DNA from 3 places in the Nonomuraea recticatena genome. Region 3 is predicted to be linked to each of the others. Evidence: predicted binding sites of a transcription regulator. Region 3 holds the regulator's gene; each other region holds the start of a gene.
What was found. Region 3 encodes LexA, which represses DNA repair genes until DNA is damaged. Its sites were predicted from a motif close to TCGAACANNTGTTCGA; they were not measured.

Region 1 (5,335 bases), on a different contig from region 3:
CGGGCCACTGGTCGTCGTTTCTTTCAGGTAGGGGTCGGTCGCAAGACTAGTCAGGACTTGTTGGTATTCGTGCCCTGATCGCCGTTGCGGTCCACCGTCTCGTCGGCTTCGTCGTTCGTCTCCGGGACCGCCGTCGCGGCGATCTTGTCGTCGACCGGGGTGACGACGCGGCCGATGGCGGCCTTCACCCAGCGGGTCTCGACCCCAGGAGAGACCTCCAGGATGACATCCTCGTTGTCAATGGCGACCACGGTGGCGAACAGGCCGGTGGTGGTCATGACGCGGGCGCCAGGCGCGAGCGAGTTCTGCATCTGGAGCGCCTCCTGCTGCCGCTTGCGCTGCGGCCTGATGAGCAGGAAGTAGAACACCACCACCAACAGGATGAGCGGCAGGATGTTCATGAGCGTTGAGTTCACGAGGGCGACCTTCCATCTTCTATACAAGATGATGACACCGGCTTCGAGCCGGAAATTCCATGCGTTGCGTCGAGGGCCGCGCCGCTCAGCCCGTCAGCTTACACAGCCAGCCAAGCCACGGAGTGTAGGCGGTTGTTGCGAAACCCGGCAACGAGGCAGCGTTTCGGCGCGCGGGGAAGTTCCCAATTTGCAACGCTTGCAACCGTTCTGTGACCGCCCTTTCGAGAACGTGTGCGGACGGGCCGTGACGGCGGGTCAGCGGTGATCCCGGTGAGCGTCTCCCTGGACGGGCGCCCGCCGGTGACGGGGGTGGGGCTCGACGGGCTTGCCGTCGGGGATCAGAACGGGGCGTCGGGCGGCGGGGTCAGCCCCAGGTGAAGCCAGGCGGCCGAGGTCGCCACCCGCCCGCGCGGAGTGCGGGCGAGCAGACCCTGGCGCACCAGGAAGGGCTCGGCCACCACCTCCACTGTCTCTGGCTCCTCCCCCACGGCCACGGCCAGCGTCGACAGGCCGACGGGCCCGCCGCCGAACTTGCGCAGCAGCACCCCGAGCACCGCCCTGTCGAGCCGGTCGAGCCCCTCGGCGTCGACCTCGTAGAGGTTGAGCGCGGCCGAGGCGATGTCGCGGGTGATGACACCGTCGGAGCGGACGTCGGAGAAGTCGCGCACCCTGCGCAGCAGCCTGTTGGCGATGCGGGGCGTTCCGCGCGAGCGCCTGGCGATCTCGTGGGCGCCCTCGTCGGGCAGCGAGACGCCGAGCAGCCTGGAGGAGCGCCGCAGCACCTGCTCCAGCTCGGCGACCTCGTAAAAGTCCATGTGGGCGGTGAAGCCGAACCTGTCGCGCAGCGGCGCGGGCAGCAGGCCCGCCCTGGTCGTGGCGCCCACCAGGGTGAAGGGCGCGATCTCCAGCGGGATCGCGGTCGCGCCAGGGCCCTTGCCGACGATGATGTCGACCCTGAAGTCCTCCATGGCGAGGTAGAGCATCTCCTCGGCGGGGCGCGCCATCCGGTGGATCTCGTCGATGAACAGCACCTCGCCCTCGGTGAGGGTCGACAGGATCGCCGCCAGGTCGCCCGCCCGCTCGAGCGCGGGCCCCGAGGTGATGCGCAGCGGGGCGCCGAGCTCGGCTGCGACGATCATGGCGAGCGTGGTCTTCCCGAGCCCCGGCGAGCCGCTCATCAGCACGTGGTCGGGCGGCCTGTTGCGCCTGAGCGCGCTCTCCAGGACCAGCGAGAGCTGCTCGCGCACCCGGCCCTGCCCGATGAAGTCGGCCAGGCGCTTGGGCCGCAGGGCCGCCTCGATCTGCAGCTCGTCGCCCTCGGCGTCAGGCGACACCAGGTCTCGCTCGATGCTCACGCTCCTACCCTCTCTCGCCAGGCGCCGCGTGCAAGCCCGTGGCTCATCGGATGCTCAGCACCCGCAGCGCCGCCTTGAGCAGCACGGCGACCTGCGGCTCCCTGCCCGCCACCACCTCGGCGTCGGCCTGCGGCTCCACCAGCGCGATCGCCTCGTCGGCGTCTCTGGTGGAGTAGCCGAGCCCGACCAGGCCCGAGTGCACCTGCTCGCGCCACAGCGGCTTGGCCGCGTGACCGTTGAGCGCGGCGTTGACCGCCTCCTCCGGCGTGCCGAGCTTGTCCTTCAGCTCCAGCACGATGCGCTGCGCGCCCTTCTGGCCGATGCCGGGGATCCTGGTCAGCGCCTTGAGGTCGGCGGAGGCGACGGCGACCCTCAGCGAGTTGGGAGTGTGGACGGCCAGCATGGCGAGCGCCAGCTTCGGGCCCACCCCGCTGGCCGTCTGGACCAGACCGAAGACCGTGCGCTCGTCGTCGGTCGCGAAGCCGTAGAGGGTCAGCGACTCCTCCCTGACGATCAGGGAGGTCGCGAGCCTTCCGTGCTCGCCCACTCTCAGGGTGGCCAGCGTGCCGGGCGTGCAGTGCACCAGCACGCCCACGCCGCCGACCTCGATCACGGCGGAGTCGGGCGCGATGGCCGCCACGACCCCGGAAACCGACGCGATCACGACGCACGTCCTCTCGATGCCTTGGCCAGCGCCTCCGCCAGCCGGTTCTGGCTGCCGCCCCGCCACACGTGACAGATGGCGAGCGCGAGAGCGTCGGCCGCGTCGGCCGGCTTGGGCATCTCGGCCAGCCGCAGCAGCCTGGTGACCATGGTGCCGATCTGCTTCTTGTCGGCGGTGCCGCTGCCGGTGATGGCCGCCTTGACCTCCGACGGCGTGTGCAGCGCGACGGGCAGCCCGCGGCGGGAGGCGCACAGCAGGGCGATGCCCGCCGCCTGGGCGGTGCCCATCACGGTGCGGACGTTGTGCTGGGCGAAGACCCTCTCGACGGCGACCGCGTCGGGCCGTACCTCGTCGAGCCACTGCTCGATGCCCCGCTCGATGCCGACCAGCCTGGCGCCGAGCTCGTCGTCGGCCGAGGTGCGGACCACGCCGACCGCGACGAGCTTGAGCGGAGCCCCCGGCCGGCCCTCGACGGCGCCGATGCCGCACCTGGTAAGCCCTGGGTCGACACCCAACACCCGCACGGCCGCCCTCCCGTTCGCCGAACATCTGTTCGGCAGGGAACTCTACCCTGGTTGGGCGGGGGCCGCACGGCGAACACGCCCCGGCAGGCGAGCGGGGCGGGGCGTCACGGTCAGAAGTAGTCGATCATGTGGGCGGGGCCCGCGAACGCCGCGGCCAGCGCCTCGTCGAACTCGTCGGTGCCGGAGAGCATGCCGGACAGGCGCAGCGTCGAGACCGGGACCCCCGCGTACAGCGCCGACAGCCCGTTGACGGTGAAGCGCGCCCCCTCCCCCTCGGCCGCGCTCGCCGTACCCGAACCGCCGGAGACCTCCAGCCGCCACGTGCCGGTGTTGGCGGGCCGCTCGGGATCGTCCACCATGATCAGCGCGTCGGCGGAGAGCACGGAGGGGAAGCCGCGCCTGGCGACGGCGTCGGCCACGTCCACGACCCTGAACATCCATCTGACCTGCTTGAGCTCCTCCTTGGTGCGCTCGCGAAGCAGCCACAGCACGGGGTCGTCGGGGGCGACGACGGCCGAGACCTTCGTGGCGATCGAGGAGGAGGTGCCGACCAGCGACCACAGGGCGCGGGCGGTCGCCTCGGAGCCCGCGACCAGGTTGTCGACCGAGATGTCGCCGTCTTCCCAGCTGTAGGCGACGAAGCCGTCGTCGGCCAGGTAGAGGAAGTCGTCCTTGGCGCCGAGGAAACGCCGCCACGAGCTCTCGTCCCAGCAGATGGGGCCGCTGGCGCGGTTGGCGGCGTGGACGCGGCCCAGGATGGCGATCACCTCGGCGGCGTCGTCGGGCCCCATCCTGCGGATCTTGACGGGCTCGGTGGGCCTGATGGTGCGCAGCGCCTCGGGCGACAGCGTGACGGCGTTCTCGGCGCCCGCGTGCTCCCAGCCGAGCGAGCGGTAGATCTGGGTGGTGGCCGGATAGAGCGCCGAGACGGCCTCGCCCAGCTCGGCCGCCCTGGCCAGGACGGCCCGCATGAGCTGCCTGCCGACGCCGCGCCCTCTGTCCTCGGGGTTGACGACGACGCCCGCGACGCCCGCCATGGGCTGCGGCCTGCCGTGCCACCACTGGGTGAACCCGGGCAGCCTGGCGGCGGCGGCCAGCCTGGAGCCGTCGAAGACGCCGAGGAAGCGCCCCTGTTCGAGCGCCGCCCTCGCGAGGGCGAACCAGCTCTCGGGGTCGCCGTCGAGCGGGCCGAAGGAGCGGACGCGGGTGTCGAGGACGGCTTCGAGGTCGTCGGACGTCAGATCACGAATCTCCACAAAGCGACAACCTACAACGGCCGCGGGATCGCCCGCCTTCCGGTTTCCGTCCGCGGGCCGCGCCCGCGCGAACGAGAAGACCGGCCCGCGTGGCGGCGGACCGGTCGTCGGCTGGGCGGGCGTCGATCAGGCGTCGAGCTTCTCCATGACCTCGTCGGAGACGTCGAAGTTGGCGAAGACGTTCTGCACGTCGTCGCTGTCCTCGAGCGCGTCGATGAGCCTGAAGACCTTGCGCGCGCCGTCCTCGTCGAGCGGGACGTTCATGGTCGGCAGGAAGCTCGACTCGGCCGAGTCGTAGTCGATGCCCGCCTCCTGCAGCGCCTTGCGCACCGGCACCAGGTCGCCGGCCTCGGAGACGACCTCGAACGACTCGCCCAGGTCGTTGACCTCCTCGGCGCCCGCCTCGAGCACCGCGACCAGCACGTCGTCCTCGGACAGCCCGTTCTTGGGCACGATCACGACGCCCTTGCGGTTGAACATGTACGACACCGAGCCGGGGTCGGCCAGCGAGCCGCCGTTGCGGGTCAGCGCGACGCGCACCTCGGAGGCGGCGCGGTTGCGGTTGTCGGTGAGGCACTCGATGAGCACGGCGACGCCGCCGGGGGCGTAGCCCTCGTACATGATGGTCTGCCAGTCGGCGCCGCCGGCCTCGAGGCCGCCGCCGCGCTTGCGGGCCCGCTCGATGTTGTCGTTGGGCACGGAGTTCTTCTTCGCCTTGAAGATGGCGTCGAAGAGGGTGGGGTTGGCATCCGGATCAGGGCCACCGGTCCTGGCCGCCACCTCGATGTTCTTGATGAGCTTCGCGAACAGCTTGCCGCGCTTGGCGTCGAGTGCGGCCTTCTTGTGCTTCGTCGTCGCCCATTTGGAGTGGCCGGACATTACCTAGAGCTCCCTCACCATGTTTACGAAGTATTCGTGCACGCGAGTGTCCCCGGTCAGCTCGGGGTGGAACGATGTCGCGAGCAGCGGCCCCTGGCGGACCGCGACGATCCTATCGCCCGGGGGCGCGGTGGCCAGAACTTCGACCTCGGATCCCACCGATTCCACCCAGGGGGCGCGGATGAAGACGGCATGCACATCGGCGCCGGCGAAGGACAGATCGGACTCGAACGAGTCGACC
Region 2 (5,335 bases), on a different contig from region 3:
GCGAGCAGGCCACGGCCGACCTCGAACGGGCCGTCGAGGGCCGCCGCCGTGAGGTCGAGGTGGAGACGCTCGAGGGCAGGAACGTCACGACCGCGTTGGCGGAGACCGAATGGCGGAAGGGCGAACTGATCATCCTCGCCTCCAGCGAGTCGGGGCCGCTACGGCGGGTCTTCCTCGGGGACACATCGGTCAAGATCATAAGGGCGGCGCCGCGTCCGGTGCTCGTCCTCACCCGAGAGCCGTTCGGTTCTCGGCAAACACTGACGAAGTAGTGTTACTCAAGGGACATGGGTGACGTTTGAGGCGGACCCTCCCGGACCGGATTCGGCATCTTTTTTCCAATCAGCTTGACCTTCGGCTCCCACAGCTTTACCGTCACTGTCCGTAACCACACCTCGCGGCGTTCTGGGGTAAAACCCCAAAGCCACGGCTACCGAAGGTGCCCGTTCGGGCGTCAACCCCCCGGTGGTCCAGGCACAAGCCGCGAGGGAGCACAATCTACTGAGAGCTGTACATAACGAGCCGGGGGGCCACACGATGCCGTCTGAGTACGCCAAGTCGCTGGGTGCACGACTCCGCGCCATCCGCACCCAGCAGGGGCTGTCCCTGCACGGAGTCGAAGAGAAGTCGCGCGGACGCTGGAAGGCGGTCGTCGTGGGTTCCTACGAACGCGGCGACAGAGCGGTCACGGTGCAGAAGCTTGCCGAGCTTGCCGACTTCTACGGCGTGCCGGTCTCCGAGCTGCTGCCCGGTGGCGCGGCGCCCAGCCCGCTCGGGCCGACGCCGAAGCTTGTGATCGACCTTGAGCGCCTGGCGACGCTGCCCAAGGAGAAGGCGGGGGCGCTGGCGCGCTACGCGGCCACCATCCAGAGCCAGCGTGGCGACTACAACGGCAAGGTGCTGTCCATCCGCCAGGAGGACCTGCGCTCGCTTGCCGTCATCTACGACAAGTCGCCCAGTGAGCTGACCGAGGAGCTGATCAGCTGGGGCGTGCTCGACGCGGAGGCCCGCCGCGCCGTCGAGTCTTTCTGACCCCCTCACGCCCGGACGAAGGGGCGCCTCCGGAATCTCCGGAGGCGCCCCTTCGCCGTCCACCCCGCGTCTCAGGCCCGCTCGCCTCTGTAAGGGGCCTGCCCCCGGACTTCAGGCGAGCGCCCGATTCACCCAGCGGACCTGTCCAGGGGCTCAGGCCCGCTGGGTGAATCGGGCGAACTCCCACGGGTCGTGCGCGGAGAAGACGCTCACCTCGTCCGCGTGCTCGCTCGCCAGCTCCCGCAGCCTGCCCTGGTTGGCGATCCGCAGCTCGGCGTCGACCTGCGAGTCGAGCTGCACGATGTCCAGCAGCGGGTGCGACTCGGGGCTGCCCGTGTCCAGCTCCCGGTGGTAGAAGTAGGCGTCGCCCGCGTGCACGAGCCACTCCTTCCCCGCCCGTACGGCGACCGCCGCGTGGCCGACCGTGTGCCCGCCCAGCGGCACCAGCAGGAACTCCTCGGGCAGCTCGCGCAGCGCCTGGACGCCCGCGAAGCCGTACCACTCCTGGCCATGGCCCGTGCCGTACGTCTCCCAGCGCGGCCCGTGCGCCCAGTGCGCGGGACGGTAGCGGCGACTCGGCCCCTCGGCCATCGCCGCCTCGTACTCCGCCGCCATGACGTGCACCCGCGCCTCGGGGAAGTCGGGAAGCCCGCCCGCGTGATCGACGTCGAGATGGGTCAGCACGATGTGCCGGACGTCGGCGGGGTCGTAGCCCAGCTCGGCCACCCGGCTCAGCGCGGTCTCGCCCCTGTCGAGCCGCGGCGAGACCAGCTCCACCCACTCGGGGTCGAGGACCTCTGCCGGCCTGTCCACGGAGTCGAGGCCCAGCCCGCTCTCGACCAGCACCAGCCCGTGCGCGTCGGTCTCGACCAGCAGCGCGTGGCACACAGCGGCCGCGGACTCGAGGCCTTCGTAGGTGGGGTCGAGGACGCGCATGGACCCCAGGTTCAAATGGTGAACTCTTGTCATGCGGCCTACACTGCTACTTGAAGCGCGGTTCAAGTCAAGGAGGTTCCCGGATGCTGCTCGACATCGGCGAGGTGGCGCAGCGGTCCGGCCTGGCCGCCTCCGCGCTGCGGTTCTACGAGCGCAAGGGGTTGATCAGCCCCGTCGGCCGCAACGGGATCAGAAGGGCCTACGAGCCTGAGACGCTCAGCCGCCTGGCGCTGATCGCCTGCGCCAGGCGTGCGGGGTTCACCCTGACCGAGATCGCCACCCTGCTGCACGCGAGGCCGTCCGACGCGGCGCTGCGCGAGCGCGTGGCGCAGAAGGCCGACGAGCTCGACGGGCGCATCGCCCAGCTCACCCGCATGCGCGACAGCCTGCGCCACGCGGCCTCCTGCACCCACGACCCGCTGGTGTCCTGCCCCGAGTTCAAACAGGTCGTGCGCGGCGAGACACCCGACCCCGCGAGCTGACCTCTTTCGGAGGCCGGACGTGATCTCGCAGGGGCGGTGTGGGAGTTGGTGGAGGCGGGGATGAGGCACATCGTGCTGAGCCTGCCCACGCCGTACCCGGAGGGCGTGGCCCGCCGGCTCACCGACGAGATCATCGCGCCGGTTCGAGCGGGTCTCTGAACGCCGGCCTCCCTGGCGGGGCCGACGGGTGCGGGGTCAGCCGGCGAGGGGGATGGTGACCGGCAGCACGGGCTGGCCGGGGACGCCGAGGATCTGCTCGACCGTGGAGACGAACGTCTCGGCCTCGGCCAGCAGCTCGTCGGCGTCGGCGAGGGTCACGCCGCGCACCATGCCGGCCTCCGCGGCGGCACGCTTGGCGGCGCTGATCGAGAAGTAGCCTGCCCACTCGGCGAGCTCGGGCTCGGCCTCGGGCAGCAGCTCCCACGCGCTGCGCAGGCGCCGCCTGCGGCCCTCCATCGGACGGGGACGGGCGGCGAGGATCGCCGCCGCCGCGCGCAGTGCCGCCAGGTGGGCGGCCACATATCGGGACGCGGGGGTGCGGGCCGTCGCGGCCTCGGCCAGGCAGCCGCGTGAATCGGTGAGATGTGCCCTGACCGCAGGCGACAGCCTGGGCCCGTGCGTGTCACTGAGCCGTGTCGTCATGCCAGCCTCCTTTGAGGGGTCTTGGCGGCTCCCGGCGTTCGCGCCGATGAAGTCAACAGTTGCAGACCCCACCGACATTTCCGCCGGGCGGCCGGACGAGGAGCTTCCCCTCTCCCCGTCCGGCCAGGGCACGCCCACTCGTCTCCGCCGACGACGAGGACGCACCCTTCGCCCGGGGGACCCGACCGCGGGCTCCGCCTGGGGGTGGCGACGCCCGCGACCAGGTCCTTCGACGTGAGCCGCGAGCCTCACGTCGTCATCGAACATAATTTCGATGACCGAGGATGTCAACCGATTCCGCGAACACAGGTTCGATCAAACAGCCGCCAGCGCGCCCGAGGGGCAGAGGGTGAGCGCCCGCCTGACCGCCTGCTCCAGACCTGCGGGCACCTCGCTCCTGAGCACCACGACCAGGCCCTCCTCCTCGCTCTGGTCGAACACGGCCGGCACGGTCAGCGCGCACATGCCGGCCCCGATGCACACCCCCGTGTCGGCAGTGACCCTCACCAGGTCACCCGCAGGCTGTGCACGCCGTAGATGCTCATGTCCGCCCGCATCGGCACCTCCTCGGCGGGGATCGCCAGCCGCAGCGAGGGGAAGCGCCGCAGCAGCGCGGGGTAGGCGACCCGCATCTCGATCCTGGCCAGCTGCTGGCCGAGGCACTGGTGGATCCCGTGGCCGAAGGACAGGTGGCTGCCCGCCGGCTGCCGTACGTCCAGCGCGCAGGGGTCGGCGAAGCGGGAGGGATCGCGGTTGGCGGCCGGGATGGACAGCGCGACGCACTCCCCTGCCCTGATGGTCGTGCCCTCGATGACGACGTCCTCGACGGCGGTCCTCGTGGGGCCGACATGGATGATCGACAGGTAGCGGAGCAGCTCCTCCACCGCGTTGTCGATCACGGCGGGGTCGTCGCGGACGAGCGCGAGCTGCTCGGGGTGTTCCAGCAGCGCGAACGTGCCGAGCGCGAGCATGTTGGCGGTCGTCTCGTGCCCCGCCACCAGCAGCAGGAAGCCCATGCCCGCGATCTCGTCGTCCTCCAGCTCCCCGCCGCCGATCAGCCCGGTGAGCAGGTCGTTGGCGGGCTCGACGCGCTTGCGGGCGATGAGCGTGTGGAAGTACTTGACCAGGTCGTCGACCGCCGACTCCATCTCTCCCGGAGAGCTGTCCAGCCGCAGCAGCCTTGCCGACTCGCTCTGGAAGTTCTCCCTGTCCTCGTACGGCACGCCGAGCAGCTCGCAGATGACCAGCGAAGGGATCGGCAGCGCGAAGTCGCGCACCAGGTCGGCGGGCGGCCCCGCGCGCTCCATGTCGTCGAGGCAGGTCGCGGCGATCTCCTCGATGCGAGGCTGAAGCTGGTTCATCCTGCGCACGGTGAAATGCCCGGTGAGCAGCCGCCGGTAGTGCGTGTGATCGGGCGCGTCCATGCGGAGGAAGAAGCCCGGCGGCACGCGCCCCTTCGGCAGGTGCCTGGAGGCGACGAGCGGATGCTGGAGATCGGGCTCGGTGCTGAACCTCGGGTCGGACAGTACGGCACGGCCGGCCGCGTGCCCGCGCACCAGCCAGCCGACGTGCCCGTCCGCGAACGTCAGCGGCCGCACGGGCGCAGGATCGTCGAACAACTCGTCCGGCGGATCGAGCCTGCGCTGCCGGCTCATCGGGTAGGTCATACCGCACTCCTTCGTGAGATCGACTCCCTCCCAGAAAACATCATCGGATGCAAAGTTTCAATCAGTGCAGTATCTTGGTTGCATGAAGGTCGAAACGGGACTTCGAGCACGTAAGAAGGCCCGCACCAGACGCGCGCTGGTGGAGGGCGCGATGCGGCTGTTCACGCAGAAGGGCTACGAGCAGACCACGCTGGCCGAGATCGCCGCCTCGGCGGACGTCTCGACGCGCACGTTCTTCAGCTACTTCGCGGGCAAGGAGGACGTGGTCTTCTTCGACGCCGACGACCGCCTGCGCGAGGCCCTGGCCATGATCGGCGGACGACTGCCGGGCGAGTCGGTCGCCGCCCTGCTGGCGCGGGTGGTGGAGGCGGGCGCACGGTGGGAGGACGACCTCACGGGCAGGCTCGCCACCGAGCGCTTCCACCTGATGACGGCCGTGCCCGCGCTCCAGGCCAGGGCGCTCCACCTGCTGTTCGACAGCCAGCGGCGGCTGGCCGAGGCGTTGTGCTCGGCCTACCCCGACGAGGTGGACCCCGTGACGGCCGCGGCCGCCGTCGGCTCCTTGGTGGGAGCGGC
Region 3 (5,335 bases):
ACGCCATCGTCAAGACCCACGGACTCGAGACACGGTCGTCGAGACGCCCGGACCCAAGACACCGTCGTCAAGACGCACGGACCCAAGACACCGTCGTCAGGGCGTGCGGTCCGGGAGGTACAGTCGGCCGCCGGGACGGATCAGTGAGCTGCTCAGGCCGTTGAGCCGCATGATCTCCCCCGCCGTCGCGGCCGTGTCGTCGCCAGGTGACACCGCGGCGGCGATGGTCCACAACGTGTCGCCCTTCTCCACGACCACCCACGGCAGCCCTTCGCGTCCCATGCCCCTCGACTCCTGCGCGATCGCCCAGCTGGTCGCCTTGGCGCCGAGCACGAACCCGCCCAGCGTCAACGCCGCGAACAGCCCCACGAGCACGATCCGACCCCGCCTGGTCAACCTCATCGGAGCTCGCCGAACCGCCTCACCTCGCGGGCCTGCCTCCGCCAGCCGTACGCGCGGGTCGGGCCACCCTCGAGCACGATCTCCCGCCCTTCGCCTGCCGAGCGCCCGCCGGACCCGAAGCACGGCCAGCCGCGGACCCCGCAGACCATCCAGCCCGCGCACAGCACCGCGATTCCTGCTCTGCGGTCGACCGACCCCGTCGCGCGGCCTGTCGACTCGCCCCTGCCTGCCGCCTCGCCCCTGCCTCTCCCCTCGCCCCTGCCTGTCGCCTCGCACCTGGGCCTCCGCACGGCCCCGTCCCGCCCGGCGCCCCTTCCCCACCGGGCGCCGCTGCCCTTCCTCCGAGCGCCGCTGCTCTCTCACCTGCGGGCGTTCGGAGCGCCCGCCTCGCTTCTCCGCGCCCACGTCCGAGTAGGCCAGCCGGAGACCCCGCGCCTCACCACCGACCGGCAGGCCGGTGGATCGGACAGCTCGCGAATCGTCACCCACACGCGAAAAAACCTTCCCCTCAGCATTGGCGGGCGGGCGGGCTTGCCGAACGGCTCCCGCGCCGGCTCGCAGACGCGCCCACCAGCCCGACTTCACCTCATCGCCGACCGGCCGGCGGCTGGGCCGACCTGTGCCTGCGTCACCGCGAGACCGGGAACGGATCCACCGGTCTCCTCTGACCTCCGCGTCGCCCGGCGGGCGCGTCGATCCGCCGTCCCGCACCTCAGCGATTCCCCTGGGCCCACTCGTCACCGCCCCCAGCCGTTCCGTTCTGCCTCCCGTGCCGGGTTCGCGTCGCGGCCGCACCGGCTCCTGGCTCGCGCCGCCTTGCAGTACCCGCAACCGCCTGTCCCCCGACCGGCCTGCCCCCGTCACAGGACGCTCCTCACCTCGCCCCCCGCCACCCCGCCGAGCCCCCGCACGGCGCCCCCGCCGCTCCGACTCGACCTCGTCCACCGTGCTACGACGCTTCTCGTACGGCCCGGCCTCCCTCACCGTGCTGCGACCTCCCCCGTACGGCCCGGCCTCCCCCACCGTGCTGCGTTCTCTGCCGTACGACCCGGCCACCGTGCTGCGATCTGTCCCATACGGCCTTCCCGCTTCCCGCGCCCCTCGGCCTCCGCGGTCAGCCCCGACCCTGCCCCTCGCTTTGCCACCTTCGCCATCCCGCCCCGTCTCCTCTCTTGCCCCGCGGCCTCCCCCGTCCGACGCCATATCCCCCCTCTCCCAATGGCCTCCGCCACCCCGCTCCCCCGCACCCCGCGCTCCGTGACCCCCGCCATCCCGCTCCCCCTCACCCCGTCCTTCATGGCCTCCGTCAACGCGCTCCCGCCGGCCCTGGCCTGCGCGACCGCCGCCATCCCCTACCGCCGCGCCTCGTCCTGCACGATCTTCGTTATCGAGCTTCCACTCACCCCGTCCTGCACGACCGCCGCCGTCACGCACCGTGGCACTCCTCGCCCCGCGACCCCCGTCAACACGTTCCACCTCACCCCGTCCTGCACGGCCTCCGTCAACGCGGTTGCGCCCACCCCCTGCACGACCGCCGCCGTCACGCACCGTCGCATCCCTCGCCCCGCGACCCCCGCCATCCCGATCCGCCCCACCCCGTCCTGCACGACCCCCGCCATCCCGTACCGCCGCGCCCCTCGCCCCGCGACCCCCGTCAACACGCTCCGCCGTGGCACTCTCTCTGCAGCCTTCACCGTCCGGGTCGGCCTCCTGCCATGCCCGGCGGGCTTTCCCGTACGCCCCGGTTTCGCCCCGCACCCGATGGCCACCCCCTTGCGACGGCGCGCTCTGCCTCGACCTGGAGCCTTCGCCGTACCGTTCTGCGGCTTCTGCGCTCCTTAGCCCATCCGGCTCCGGACCCACGCCACCAGGCGCACTGGGTGTCTCAGCGGCAGCGGGGGCGGGGTCGGCGCGACCTCGGCCTCTGGAACCCGCCTGACGGTCGTGCTCCATTGGGGGGTCGCAGGCCGTACCGGCGAATGAGCGGGGTGGCGGCACCAGACGGAGGCGGCGCGCGCCCTCGGGGGCGCGCCGGCGCTCCTCTCTCGTGATGTCGGCGATCAGGGTGAGTTGGCTGTCTTGGCTGGTTGAATCTGTGCTTGTGGTCGCCCGCACTGATGACCTCCCGCCACCGTCGACCCACGGAAAAGGTCGAATAAAGATCAGCGAATCGAACACGGTGTCGATCGAACTCCCGTACGATGTTGTACACCACGTCGCCGACGATTTCGAGGAAGACTCGAACAATTGTTTGAAGTTGATCTCAATCGGCGGTACGGTCGCTGTGTGCGACATGAAGACCACGGACCGGAAGGCGCGCCGATGAAGCGGGCCGCCGGGCGAGGAGGAGAGCATGAGCGAGCGGAGTGACGACAACGGCGTCAGCGACCTTGCGGTTCGCCGTCGCGACTCCCTGGGCCTGACGCCCAGGCAACGCAAGATCCTTGAGGTGATCCGCGACTCGGTGCAGCAGCGGGGCTACCCGCCGTCCATGCGCGAGATCGGCGAGGCTGTGCAGCTGACGAGCACGTCCAGCGTCTCGCACCAGCTGACGGCGTTGCAGCGCAAGGGCTATCTGAGGCGTGATCCACACCGGCCCCGCGCTCTTGAGGTCAGGCTGCCCGGCGAGCCGGTGCTGTGGGTCGACCCCGACGGCGGCGTCGACGAAGCCCCGGTGAACAGGCCGACCGCGGCGTATGTTCCGCTGGTCGGGCGCATCGCCGCCGGTGGTCCGATCTTGGCCGAGGAGAGCGTCGAGGACGTCTTCGCGCTACCCAAGCAGCTGGTCGGCGAGGGCACCCTCTTCCTCCTCCAGGTCACCGGTGACTCGATGATCGAGGCGGCCATCGCCGACGGGGACTGGGTGGTCGTACGGCAGCAGCCGGTTGCCGAGAGCGGCGACATCGTGGCGGCCATGATCGATGGCGAGGCGACGGTGAAGACGTTCAAGCGCAAGGACGGCCATGTCTGGCTGGTCCCGCACAACTCCAACTACGACCCGATCCCCGGCGACGAGGCCAGCGTCCTGGGCAAGGTCGTCGCGGTTCTCCGCCGCCTCTAGCCGCGGGGCTCTCCACCGCTCGATCGGCCTCTACTGGGAGACGGCCGATCGAGCGGCCCGTGGTGCATGCCGCACAGCTCTCCAAGCCCGCGACCTTCAGCCCTTCGAGAAGGCCGTGAGGCGCGGGTGCCACACGGTTCCTCGACCGCGAGAGGTCGTGAACTTTCTACAGTCCGATCGCCGGGCCAGGTTGGCTGGCTGCCCGGGCTCGGGCGCTTGACGTGCGGCTTCCCATCGTCCGAATTTCGCGCGAGCCCCGTAATCGAGTATCGCGATTGCTCGAGTATCGTGCGAGCTCAGGTTGCTAGATCGCCACGCCGGTCCGACGGCCGATCGCACGGCTTCCTATTCATGTCGCGTATCTCGCCCACGTCTGAGCGTCGTGCGACCGCGGTTTGATTGAACGACGCATGAGACAGCAAGCGCGGCCTGCTCGGACGATGCCTGAGCGCCCTACAGGCGCGACGGTTCGCCAGTGCCTGTGGCATCACGCGAACGCGGGCTGTCGGGTGGCATATGAGGTAGCGAGCGCGATCTGTTCGAACGGTGCCTGGGCGCTCAACAGCTCGGGCTGATCGACCAGTGTCTGAGGTGTCGTGCGAACGCGGTCGGATCCAACGGCGCGTGAGGCAATGATCGTGGCCTGCGCGAACCGTGCCTAAGTGTTGCATCTGGGGCTGTTCGAACGGCGTCGGGCACATGCCTCGGCAGCGTGCACGCGGAACGCCGGATGATGCCGCCCCTGAGACGGCGGGTTGGGCGTCGGTGAGGTTGAGGCTCACGCAGGATCTTGCAGCCTGGCATGCCTGTCGGCCTCGCGGTCAACCCATGGCTGACATGAGAGTCCACCTCGCGGTCGGTCAATGGGCTGGCAGGAGAGTCCACGTCGCGGTCGGTCAATGGCTGGCATGGGCCGTTTCACAGTCAGTCATCGGGTACGGCACGAGCCGAGAGGTCGCCGAAGATCTCGCCCTCGTCGACGACGAACGAGACGTCGTCCACCCTCGCCTGGTCGCGAGGCCGTGGCGCGTGTCTCACCTCGCGGCCTGACGGGGTGAGCGCATGGCACCCCTCCCCTCATCGCTTGCAGCATCGGAGCGCAGTCTTGGGTCGCTCGATCGGTCCTCCGGCGGGGGCGTCCGATCGAGCGGCCCATCTCAGTGGACTCTCGAGGCGGCAGCGACCCCTACGATTCCTCCGGGGCTCGCCGGAAGGGCACGTCTCTAGCGAGAGGAACTGGGGAAGGGGCGTGGAGACGACCTGGCCGTACTGACACCAGAAGTGAACCAGCCACCCTAAGCGAATTGAATGGCACGCCCCCTGAAGCCGCGCCCAGGAGCGCCTCCGGGCTCGGCTGCTGCGCCCTGCCGTCCTGCGAAGACGGCCGGACCTGCGCTCCCTCGGCTGAGCAGTCTGGCGGTGCCCCCGTACGGCGCGGCGCACGGTGGCGACACGCCCACTCCTCAAGCGAGCTGCGCGAGCCCTTGGCGGACCACTGCATTCCACAAAAGGTCACGGAAGCGGTTAAATCCTGTGATATTGGATCACCGACATGATGTTGGAATCCAGAAGGGACGCCTTTCGTGCGATTGTTAACCCGCCTGATGGCGGTCACCGCCTCGACGGTGACCGTGCTGTCGGTGACAGCCGCCGTCTCCGCCGCCGCGGTTCCCGAACTCGTGGTCAACGGCACCTTCGGCAGCGGCACCGCTCCCTGGTGGAAGTCCGCCAACACCACGATGGCCCTGGACGCGGAGCGTCTGCGCGTCAACGTCCCGGGCGGCACCGCCAACCCGTGGGACGCCATGATCGGCCATAACGACATCAAGCTGACCAGCGGCAAGGCCTACAAGCTGTCGTTCGACGCCTCGG

Region 1: the regulator LexA is predicted to act here: its motif matches at 2,977-2,992, upstream of ruvC (crossover junction endodeoxyribonuclease RuvC).
Region 2: the regulator LexA is predicted to act here: its motif matches at 3,352-3,367, upstream of ABFX50_RS15775 (SAV_6107 family HEPN domain-containing protein).

The regions. Positions count from the first base shown of each region.
Region 1 covers NZ_BAAATE010000035.1:55,517-60,851, forward strand. The annotation lists gene secD (protein translocase subunit SecD) at 1-8, opposite strand, end outside; gene yajC (preprotein translocase subunit YajC) at 51-401, opposite strand; gene ruvB (Holliday junction branch migration DNA helicase RuvB) at 755-1,771, opposite strand; gene ruvA (Holliday junction branch migration protein RuvA) at 1,815-2,435, opposite strand; gene ruvC (crossover junction endodeoxyribonuclease RuvC) at 2,432-2,959, opposite strand; gene ABFX50_RS41660 (GNAT family N-acetyltransferase) at 3,070-4,215, opposite strand; gene ABFX50_RS41665 (YebC/PmpR family DNA-binding transcriptional regulator) at 4,342-5,094, opposite strand; gene pdxT (pyridoxal 5'-phosphate synthase glutaminase subunit PdxT) at 5,098-5,335, opposite strand, start outside.
Region 2 covers NZ_BAAATE010000006.1:375,517-380,851, forward strand. The annotation lists gene ABFX50_RS15755 (universal stress protein) at 1-272, shown strand, start outside; gene bldD (transcriptional regulator BldD) at 538-1,032, shown strand; gene ABFX50_RS15765 (MBL fold metallo-hydrolase) at 1,186-1,968, opposite strand; gene ABFX50_RS15770 (MerR family DNA-binding protein) at 2,052-2,450, shown strand; gene ABFX50_RS15775 (SAV_6107 family HEPN domain-containing protein) at 2,646-3,092, opposite strand; gene ABFX50_RS15780 (ferredoxin) at 3,408-3,599, opposite strand; gene ABFX50_RS15785 (cytochrome P450) at 3,596-4,759, opposite strand; gene ABFX50_RS15790 (TetR/AcrR family transcriptional regulator) at 4,842-5,335, shown strand, end outside.
Region 3 covers NZ_BAAATE010000007.1:293,540-298,874, forward strand. The annotation lists gene ABFX50_RS17130 (LysM peptidoglycan-binding domain-containing protein) at 97-402, opposite strand; gene ABFX50_RS17135 (hypothetical protein) at 399-692, opposite strand; gene ABFX50_RS17140 (hypothetical protein) at 1,621-2,244, shown strand; gene lexA (transcriptional repressor LexA) at 2,756-3,463, shown strand; gene ABFX50_RS17150 (glycoside hydrolase family 6 protein) at 5,047-5,335, shown strand, end outside.